3 regions of the Rhodocista pekingensis genome follow, and region 3 is predicted to be linked to each of the others. Evidence: predicted binding sites of a transcription regulator. Region 3 holds the regulator's gene; each other region holds the start of a gene.

Region 1 (3,272 bases), on a different contig from region 3:
CACGACCGTCCGACCCTGCTCGCGCAGGCGCTCCAGGATGCGGAAGAGCTGCCCCACCTCCGGCGGGGAGAGGACGGCCGTCGGCTCGTCCAGGATCAGCACCTCGGCGCCGCGGTGCAGGGCCTTCAGAATCTCGACACGCTGCTGCACCCCGACCGGCAGGTCCGACACCCGCGCATCCAGGGGCACCTCCAGCCCGAAGCTGCGCTCCAGTTCCTCCACCTCGACGCGGGCGCGTTCGCGCGCCGGACCCAGCCGGGCGCCGCCCTCGGCGCCCAGCAGCAGGTTCTCCAGCACGGTGAAGGTCTCCACCAGCATGAAGTGCTGGTGGACCATGCCGATGCCCAGCCGGATGGCGTCCTGCGGGGTGGCGATGCGGGCCGGTTTCCCGCCGACGCGGATCTCGCCCCCGTCGGCCTGGTAGAAGCCGTACAGGATGCTCATCAGCGTCGATTTGCCGGCGCCGTTCTCACCCACCAGCCCGTGGATGCTGCCCGGCGCGAAGCGGATGGTCACGTCCCGGTTGGCGTGGACGGGGCCGAAACGCTTGTCGATGCCCAGCAGTTCGACGGCGAAGGAGACGGAGTCGGAACGGGTGGCGTCCGGAGTGGGGGCTGGACGGGTCACGGAGCGCGCGGGCTCAGTACTTGCAGCCGTCGGTGTCGCTGTAGTTAGCGACGGCGCGGGTGCCTGCCTTGATCTCCTGCGCCGCCGCCTCGACGCGCGCCTTCATCTCGGGCGTGATGAGGTCCTTGTTGTTCTCGTCATAGGCCCAGGTGACGCCGTCATCCTTCAGGCCCAGATACTGCAACCCCGGCTTCCAGGTGCCGTCCTGCGCCGTCTTGAAGGCGTTGTAGGCGGCCACGTCCACCCGCTTGACCATGGAGGTCAGGACGCTGCCGGGGAACAGGTGGTTCTGGTTGCTGTCCACGCCGATGGAGAACCGGCCCGCATCCGCCGCCGCCTGGAGCACGCCCATGCCGGTCTGCCCGGCGGCGGCGAAGACGACGTCGGCCCCGCGGTCGAACTGGCTCTTGGCCAGCTCGCTGCCGCGGGTCGGGTCCGACCACGCGGCGGGGGTGGAGCCGGCCATGTTCACCAGCAGGGTGGCCTGCGGATTGACCGCCTTCACCCCCTGCTCGTAGCCGCAGGAGAAGCGCCGGATCAGGGGAATGTCCATGCCGCCGACGAACCCGACCGTGCCGGTCTTGCTCGCCATCGCGGCCAGCATGCCGACGAGGTAGGAGCCCTCGTGCTCGGCGAACATGATCGACTGCACGTTCGGCAGATCGACCACGTTGTCGATCAGGGTGAAGCGGGCCTTGGGGAATTCCTTGGCGATCTTCTCGACCGCCGGCGCCATCGAGAATCCGACCGCGACGACGACGTCCGTTCCGCGCTGGGCCAGCCGGCGCAGGAACTGCTCCCGCTGCGCTTCGTTCGTCACCTCGAAGAAGCGGAAGTTGATGCCGGTTTCGGCCTTGAACCGCTCGGCGCCGTCATTGGCGCCTTCGTTGAAGGACTTGTCGAACCGGCCGCCCATGTCGAACACGATGGCCGGTTCGAAGGCCGCGGCCGGCCCCGCCATCGCCGCACAGAGCACAAGGACGGCCGCGAAGGCGGCGCGCAACAGCGTCTTCATCAGGCTGAACCCGCAGGATACAACAATTCCGAGATGGAGCCACGGAACCTAACGGCTTCGCCCGTCCTCGGCAAGGTCGGGCGCGCGTCCTGCCGACCATCCCGGCTCCGGACAGGAGCGGGCGGCTGCCCCGCGGTCCGCCGCCGCGCTGTCATACGATTGTAAGATGAGGTCGCTATAAGCCGCAGGTGCGGCGGAATCGCCTGTCCGGTCAGCGGGATGGCCGGCGCCGTTGTCCCTTCGGACGGCCCCCCGATATCTGCCGGACGCCTCAGCCCCACCGGAGTACCCTGCCATGACCGCCCCCTTCACGCACCTTTCCGCGGACGAGTTCGAGGACCGCGCGGACCTCCCGTCCAGCCCGGACACGACGCCGACCTTCGGCGAGGTGCTCCAGCGGCGGTTCGGCCGGCGCGAACTGCTGCGCGGCGCGCTCGCCAGCACGGCGCTGGCGGCGCTGCCGCTGTCGCTGCTGCTGCCGGCATCGCGGGCGGCGGCAGCGCAGGACGCGGCGGCCCGCGCCGTCGATGCGGAGAGCCGGTTCCCCTTCGAGGAGCTGGCGCGCGGCGTCGACGAGACCCACCACGTCGCCAAGGGCTATCAGGCCAAGGTGCTGCTGCGCTGGGGCGATCCCCTGCTGCCGGGCGCGCCCGAGTTCGATCCCTATGCGCAGACGGCGGAGAAGCAGCTCGGGCAGTTCGGCTACAACAACGACTTCGTGGGCTATCTGCCGCTGCCGCTGGGCAGCCGGTCGAGCGACCACGGCCTGCTCTGGGTGAACCACGAATACACCAACACCGAGGTGATGTTCCCCGGCCTGATCCCGGCAGGCATGGACCGCATCCCGCAGGACAAGGCCGCCCAGCTCATCACCCGGGAGATCGCCGAGGTCGAGATGGCCGCCCACGGCGGCAGCATCGTGGAACTCAAGCGCGGTGCCGACGGCAACTGGGCCTACGTGAAGGGCAGCCCGTACAACCGCCGCCTCTCGCCGCTCGCCACCGAGATGGCGTTCACCGGCCCCGCCGCCGGCCATGAGCGGATGCGGACCAGCGCCGATCCGACCGGCACCCGCGTCATCGGCATGCTGAACAACTGCGCCGGCGGCGTCACGCCCTGGGGCACGTTCCTGACCTGCGAAGAGAATTTCGACGGCTACTTCATCGGGACCATCGACCAGTCGCACCCCGAGCAGCGCAACTACGACCGCTATACGGTGCCGGGCAGCCGCTACCTCTGGGGCCTGCACCACCCGCGCTTCGACGTGAACAAGGAACCGAACGAGGCCAACCGCTTCGGCTGGGTGGTCGAGGTCGATCCCTACGACCCCACCTCGACTCCGCGCAAGCACACGGCCCTGGGCCGTGCCAAGCACGAGGGGGCGGGCGTCGTCGTCAACAAGGACGGCCGCGTCGTCGTCTACATGGGCGACGACCAGGTGTTCGAGCACATCTACCGCTTCGTCAGCCGCAACCGCTTCGATCCCGACGACCGGGCGAAGAACATGACGCTGCTGGAGGACGGCACGCTCTATGTCGCCCGTTTCAACGCCGACAGCACGCTCACCTGGCTGCCGCTGATCCAGGGACAGGGGCCGCTGACGCCGGAGAACGGCTTCCGGACGCAGGCC
Region 2 (3,272 bases), on a different contig from region 3:
GGTCTGGGCCAGATATTCCAGGTTCACCTGGTGGCAGATGCCGGTGCCCGGCGGCACCACGCGGAAGTTGGCGAAGGCCTTCTGGCCCCAGCGCAGGAAGGCGTAGCGCTCGCCGTTGCGCTGGAACTCAAGGTCCACGTTCTCCTGGAACGCGGTCGGGCTGCCGAAGGAATCCACCATCACGGAATGGTCGATGACCAGATCGCACGGCGTCAGCGGATTGATCTTCTGCGGGTCGCCGCCCAGCGCCTGCATCGCCTCGCGCATCGCCGCCAGATCGCAGACGGCCGGCACGCCGGTGAAGTCCTGCATCAGCACGCGCGCCGGGCGGTAGGCGATCTCCCGGTCGCTGCGCCGGTCCTTCAGCCACTGCGCCACGGCCTTGACGTCGTCCACGCTCACCGTGCGCCCGTCCTCGAAGCGCAGCAGGTTCTCCAGCAGCACCTTCATGGAGAAGGGCAGGCGGGACAGGTCGCCCAGGCCCGCCTTCTCGGCCGCCTTCAGGCTGAAGTAGTCGTAGGTCCTGCCCCCGACGTCGAGCGTGCGGCGGGTCTTCAGGCTGTCTTGGCCGGTGATCGTGGACACGGGTGGACTCCTCCATCGGGTCGTCGGGTGTGCCGCCTGGAACGGCGCTGTCGGCTTCCGGCTCCAGCGTCCGGAACGCGCACCGCCCAGGGATTCGCGCGGGCTTGCCGCCCAGGTATTCCTTCCGGGCATTCCGCCCGGTGGGTGTTACTCCCGGGCGTTCCGCCCGGTGGATTCTCGCGGGCGTGATGTAGCGCGTTTTCCGGGTCGGATCAAATGCGCCGGGGATAGCTTGACAGGCGCATCCGGACCGCTCTGCGGCATGAACCGGCGGCGTCCCCGCATGTCGCGGCCCGTGTCGTGGATGCCGCCCAGGGTTGCCATTTGGGTCGTTCATACCCGTTCCACGCGCTCCCGTTCCAGCGGGGCGGGGCGGCAGGGCGTCGCGGGTGACCGTCTCCGGCAGGGGCGCGACCGCCCCGGCCGGGTCCCGCCGGGAGGGGCGTATCCGGCGTTTTCTTTCGTGCTGAGTCGGGTGTCGGCGCGGTCGGTTGCGCGGATCGGCGGCTGTTCCGGAATCTTGTTCTTCTGGCCCGGTTGCGGTTGACACCGGAGAAATTTTAACAGAAAGGTCACCGGCCGAGCGGGTTGCGCGCCTTGCATGCCTCTCCTGTGAAAAAGCTCCGGCGCGCGCGGGCGGAGGATTCCGAAGAGATGTTGTCCTATGCGGTCCGGCGTCTGCTGGAAGCGATCCCCACATTGCTGGTCATCGTCGCGCTGGCCTTCTTCCTGATGCACGCGGCGCCGGGCGGCCCGTTCGACGGCGAGCGCGTGCTGCCGCCGGAGATCGAGGCCAACCTGAAGGCGGCCTACAATCTGGACAAGCCGATCTGGCAGCAGTTCCTGATCTATCTGGGCAACGCGCTGCAAGGCGATTTCGGGCCCAGCTTCACCTATAAGGACTTCACGGTCAGCGAGCTGATCGGGACCGGCTTCCCCGTCTCGCTGCGGCTGGGCCTGTCGGCCATCTTCCTGGCCGTCGCCATCGGCTGCACCCTGGGCGTGCTGGCCGCGATGCGCCAGAACACCCGCACCGACTATGCGGTGATGGGCGTCGCCATGGCCGGCATCACCATCCCGAACTTCGTCATGGCGCCCTTGCTGACGCTGGTCTTCGGCATCTATCTGGGCTGGCTGCCGGTGGCCGGCTGGGGCAGCGGGGCGATCCAGAACATGGTGCTGCCGGTGATCGCGCTGGCGCTGCCGCAGATCGCCATCATCAGCCGCCTGACCCGCGGCGGCATGATCGAGGTGCTGCGCTCCAACTTCGTGCGCACGGCGCACGCCAAGGGGCTGCCGGAGCGCCTCATCATCTGGCGGCACACGCTGCGGGCGGCACTGCTGCCCGTGGTCTCCTATCTCGGTCCGGCCATCGCCGGGCTGGTGACCGGCTCGGTCGTGATCGAGCAGATCTTCCAGCTTCCCGGCATCGGCCGCTACTTCGTGCAGGGCGCCATCAACCGCGACTACACGCTGGTGATGGGCACGGTGATCACCTACGGCTCGCTGATCGTGCTGATGAACCTGATCGTGGATCTGGTCTACGGCCTGCTGGACCCCCGGGTCCGCTATGACTGACGCGGGCGGCCGGCCGTCCCTGAGACGGCCGCCCCCGGCGACGATCCCAGCCTTGAACCCGTCACGCTCGGCCCGGGCGGTGGCGGCAGAGTGACGGTAAGGGCGGAGTGACGGAAGCGATGGCACAGTTCAGCATCCGGGGCGGGGGCTCCGACCTGATGGAAAAGGCGGCGGAGGAGGTCCAGGGCCGGTCGCTCTGGGACGATGCGCGCCGGCGCCTCTTCGCCAACAAGATGGCGGTCGCCAGCATGGTGGTGCTGGCGCTGATCGCGCTGATGGCGATCTTCGCCGACGTGCTGAGCCCGCACGACTACGACGCCGTCTACTGGGAGGCGATCGGTATCCCGCCGACCTTCGAGAACAGCCACTGGTTCGGGACGGACGCCAACGGCCGCGACCTGTTCATCCGCACCCTCTACGGCGCCCGGGTTTCGCTCATGGTCGGCATCGTCACCACCCTGGTGGCGCTGATCATCGGCGTCAGCTACGGCGCCATCGCCGGCTATGTCGGCGGCCGGGTGGACAACATCATGATGCGCATCGTGGACGTGCTCTACTCGATGCCGCTGATGTTCTTCGTCATCATCCTGGTGGTGGTGTTCGGCCGCAACATCCTGCTGGTCTTCGCCGCCATCGGCTGCGTCGAGTGGCTGACCATGGCGCGCATCGTGCGCGGCCAGACCCTGTCGGTGAAGCGCAAGGAGTACATCGAGGCGGCCCGCGCTGCCGGCGTCTCCAACGCCTCCATCATCCGGCGCCACATCATCCCCAACGTGATCGGCCCGGTCATCGTGTTCATGACCCTGCTGGTGCCGGTCGTGATCCTGGTCGAGAGCTTCCTCAGCTTTCTGGGCCTGGGCGTGCAGGAGCCGATGACGAGCTGGGGCGTGCTGATCTCCGAAGGGGCGGCGCAGATGGAGAATGCCCCCTGGATGCTGGTCTTCCCGGCGGTATTCCTGGCCGTGACCCTCTTCTGCTTCAACTTCATCGGCGACGGGCTGCGCGACGCCCTCGACCCGAAAGACCGCTGACCGGGGATCGCCAGCCATGACAGCCGTGCTCGAAGTCCGCGATCTCCAGGTCCGCTTCGCCACCCCCGACGGCGAGGT
Region 3 (3,272 bases):
GGACAGGCGGTGCCAGGGCAGCCGTCACCGGGGCAGCCGTCACCGGGGCAGGCAGCGCCGGGGCAGCCCGACGGGCCGGGCGCCCTGGTCGTCCGTCATGCCGCAGCACCGGCCGCATCGGCTCAGACCCGCCAGGCGGAATGCACGGCGGCGATGCCGCCGGTCAGGTTCCGGTAGCGGACGCGGGCCAGGCCCGCCGCCTCGATCCGGCGGCACAGGGCCTCCTGCCGGGGGAAGCGCCGGATGCTTTCCACCAGATACTGGTAGCTCTCGCGGTCGCCGGCCACCATCTCGCCCAGCCGCGGCAGCACCCCGAAGGAGAAGCCGTCGTAGATCTCGCGGAAGATCGGCAGGGTGACGTGGCTGAACTCCAGGATGAACAGCCGGCCGCCCGGCCGCAGCACGCGCCGCGCCTCGGCCAGCGCCACGTCGATGTGGGTGACGTTCCGCAGGCCGAAGGCGATGGTGTAGGCATCCACCGAGCGGCTGGCGATGGGCAGCGCCTCGGCATTGCCGACCATCCAGTCGATGCCGGTGCCGTCGGAGCGCTGCGGCAGGCCGCGGTCGATGGCGCGGTCGCGGCCGACCCGGACCATGGCCTCGGTCAGGTCGCAGACCAGCACGCGGGAGCCCGGCGCCCGATTGGACAGGCGGAAGGCGATGTCGCCGGTGCCGCCGGCCACGTCCAGCAGGGTCTCGCCCGGCCGGGGATCGACCATGGAGACGAAGCTGTCCTTCCAGAGTCGGTGGATGCCCCCCGACATCAGGTCGTTCATCAGGTCGTAGCGCGTGGCGACGGAGGAGAAGACCCCCCGTACAAGCGGCGTCTTCTCCCGCGGGTCCACCTCGCGGAAGCCGAAGAAGCGGGACTCCTGTCCCGGCGGGGGCGTGGTCTCAGTCATGCGCGGCACCCTAGCGCAGCGCGCGCGGGCACGGAAGCGGGCGCGGCAAATAGCTACGCTTTTTCAAAAGGAGTTGACCCGGAAGCGGCCGCCGCCCGGCCGGCGCTCAGAGCGTGTTCTGGTCGAGCGCGTAGCCGGCGGAGCGGACGGTGCGGATCAGGTCCTGGTCGTCGGTCTCGTTCAGCGCCTTGCGCAGACGCCGGATGTGGACGTCCACGGTGCGCGGCTCGACATAGACGTCGTGGCCCCAGACCACGTCCAGGAGCTGCTCGCGGCTGAAGACGCGGCCGGGATGCTGCATGAAGTGGCGCAGCAGGCGGAACTCCGTCGGCCCCAGATGCACGTCGCGGCCGTTGCGGCGGACCCGGTGCGCGGCCAGATCCATCACCACGTCGGCGAAGCGCAGCAGCTCCTCCGCCAGCCCTGGTGCGGCGCGGCGCAGCACGGCGCGCATGCGGGCGACCAGCTCGGTCGGGCTGAACGGCTTGGCGATGTAGTCGTCCGCCCCGCTGTTCAGGCCGCGGACCTTGTCCGCCTCCTCGCCGCGGGCGGTCAGCATGATGACGGGCGTGTCGCGGGTCTTCGGGTTGCGCCGGAGCTGGCGGCAGACCTCCAGCCCGCTCATCAGCGGCAGCATCCAGTCCAGCAGCACCAGATGCGGCGCCTGCTCGTTGGCCAGCAGCAGCGCCTCCTCCCCGTCGCTGGCGGAGATGACGCGGAAGCCCTCCTTCTCCAGATTGTACTTCAGCAGGGTGACGAGATCCGCCTCATCCTCGACGATCAGGATCAGGGGCTTCAGGGCTGAGTTCATGGCGGGTCCGGCTAACGTCAGTCGATCACTCGGGCAGGCAGTAACTTGGTGAGCAGTCCCTCGGTGAGCGGTCACCGCGCCCCCCGGGCCGGTCAGGGCGCCGCCGGGGTCTCGGGCGAGACGACGGCGAAGCTCGACTCGTCGCCCTTGGGCCGGTCGGTGGCGAGCGGCTGGCCGACGATCAGGAAATGGATCGTCTCCGCGATGTTGGTCGCGTGGTCGCCCGCCCGCTCCAGGTTCTTGGCGATGAACAGCAGATGCGTGCAGGGGGTGATGTTGCGCGGGTCCTCCATCATGTAGGTCAGGACCTCGCGGAACAGGCTGGTGTAGAGATCGTCCAGCTCCTCGTCGCGGTGCCAGGCGGCGATGGCCTTCTCCAGGTCGCGGTCGACATAGGCGTCGAGCACTTCCTTCAGCATCTCCTGCACCAGCTTGCCCATGCGCGGGATGGCCGAGGCCGGGCGGACGGCGGGCAACTGGGCGAGCGCGATCGAGCGCTTGGCGATGTTGGCGGCGTAGTCGCCGGTGCGCTCCAGATCGGCGGAGATCTTGAGCGCCGCCAGGATCTCGCGCAGGTCGCTGCCCATCGGCTGGCGCAGGGCCAGCATGCGGATGGTCTCCTGCTCGATCTGGCGCTCGTAATCGTCCAGCCGGTTGTCGGACTGCATGACGCGGCCGGCCAGATCGACATCGCGGCGGGTCACCGCCTGCACGGCCGCGTCCACCTGCGCCTCGGCCACGCCGCCCATCTGGGTGATCAGGCCGGAGAGCCGCCGCAGTTCCTGTTCGAAAGACTTGACGGTGTGTTCGGTGGCCATGCTGACCCCTTGTCCTGCTGGCGGCCCGCGCGGGGCCGGGCGCCGTGCCGGCTCAGCCGAAGCGGCCGGTGATGTAGCCCTGGGTGCGCTCGTCGCGCGGGTTGGTGAAGATCTCCTCGGTCTCGCCGACCTCGACCATGTCGCCCAGGTGGAAGAAGGCCGTGCGCTGCGAGACGCGGGCGGCCTGCTGCATGTTGTGGGTGACGATGATGATGGTGAAAGCCTGGCGCAGCTCGTCGATCAGCTCCTCGATGTGCGCCGTGGCGATGGGGTCGAGCGCCGAGCAGGGCTCGTCCATCAGGATCACCTCGGGGCTGACCGCGATGGCGCGGGCGATGCACAGGCGCTGCTGCTGGCCGCCGGACAGGCCGGTGCCCGGCTCCAGCAGGCGGTCCTTCACCTCGTTCCAGAGGCCGGCGCGGCGCAGCGAGGTCTCGACGATCTGGTCGAACTCGTCCTTGCGGGTGGCAAGGCCGTGCAGCCGCGGCCCGTAGACGATGTTGTCGTAGATCGACTTGGGGAACGGGTTCGGCTTCTGGAACACCATGCCGACGCGGGCACGGAGCTGCACCACGTCCAGTTCCGGGTCGTGGATGTCCTGCCCGTCCAGCGTGATCAGCCCTTCCACCCGGCAGATGTCGATGGTGTCGTTCATCCGGTTCAGGCAGCGCAGGAAGGTGGACTTGCCGCAGCCCGAGGGGCCGATCAGGGCCAGCACCTCGTTCTCGTAGATGTCCACGT

The links. The regulator PhoB, encoded in region 3, activates phosphate uptake and scavenging genes when phosphate is short. The targets are predictions, from matches to a motif close to TNTCATAAAACTGTCA.
Region 1: the regulator PhoB is predicted to act here: its motif matches at 1,792-1,807, upstream of ACFQPS_RS19360 (PhoX family protein).
Region 2: the regulator PhoB is predicted to act here: its motif matches at 1,145-1,160, upstream of oppB (oligopeptide ABC transporter permease OppB).

The regions. Positions count from the first base shown of each region.
Region 1 is NZ_JBHTCM010000028.1:187,466-190,737, reverse strand. It holds gene ACFQPS_RS19370 (ABC transporter ATP-binding protein) at 1-627, opposite strand, end outside; gene ACFQPS_RS19365 (BMP family lipoprotein) at 641-1,642, opposite strand; gene ACFQPS_RS19360 (PhoX family protein) at 1,938-3,272, shown strand, end outside.
Region 2 is NZ_JBHTCM010000007.1:34,496-37,767, forward strand. It holds gene acnA (aconitate hydratase AcnA) at 1-585, opposite strand, end outside; gene oppB (oligopeptide ABC transporter permease OppB) at 1,240-2,163, shown strand; gene ACFQPS_RS06280 (ABC transporter permease subunit) at 2,283-3,194, shown strand; gene ACFQPS_RS06285 (ABC transporter ATP-binding protein) at 3,211-3,272, shown strand, end outside.
Region 3 is NZ_JBHTCM010000018.1:133,586-136,857, reverse strand. It holds gene ACFQPS_RS16050 (class I SAM-dependent methyltransferase) at 123-902, opposite strand; gene phoB (phosphate regulon transcriptional regulator PhoB) at 1,009-1,713, opposite strand; gene phoU (phosphate signaling complex protein PhoU) at 1,806-2,531, opposite strand; gene pstB (phosphate ABC transporter ATP-binding protein PstB) at 2,584-3,272, opposite strand, start outside.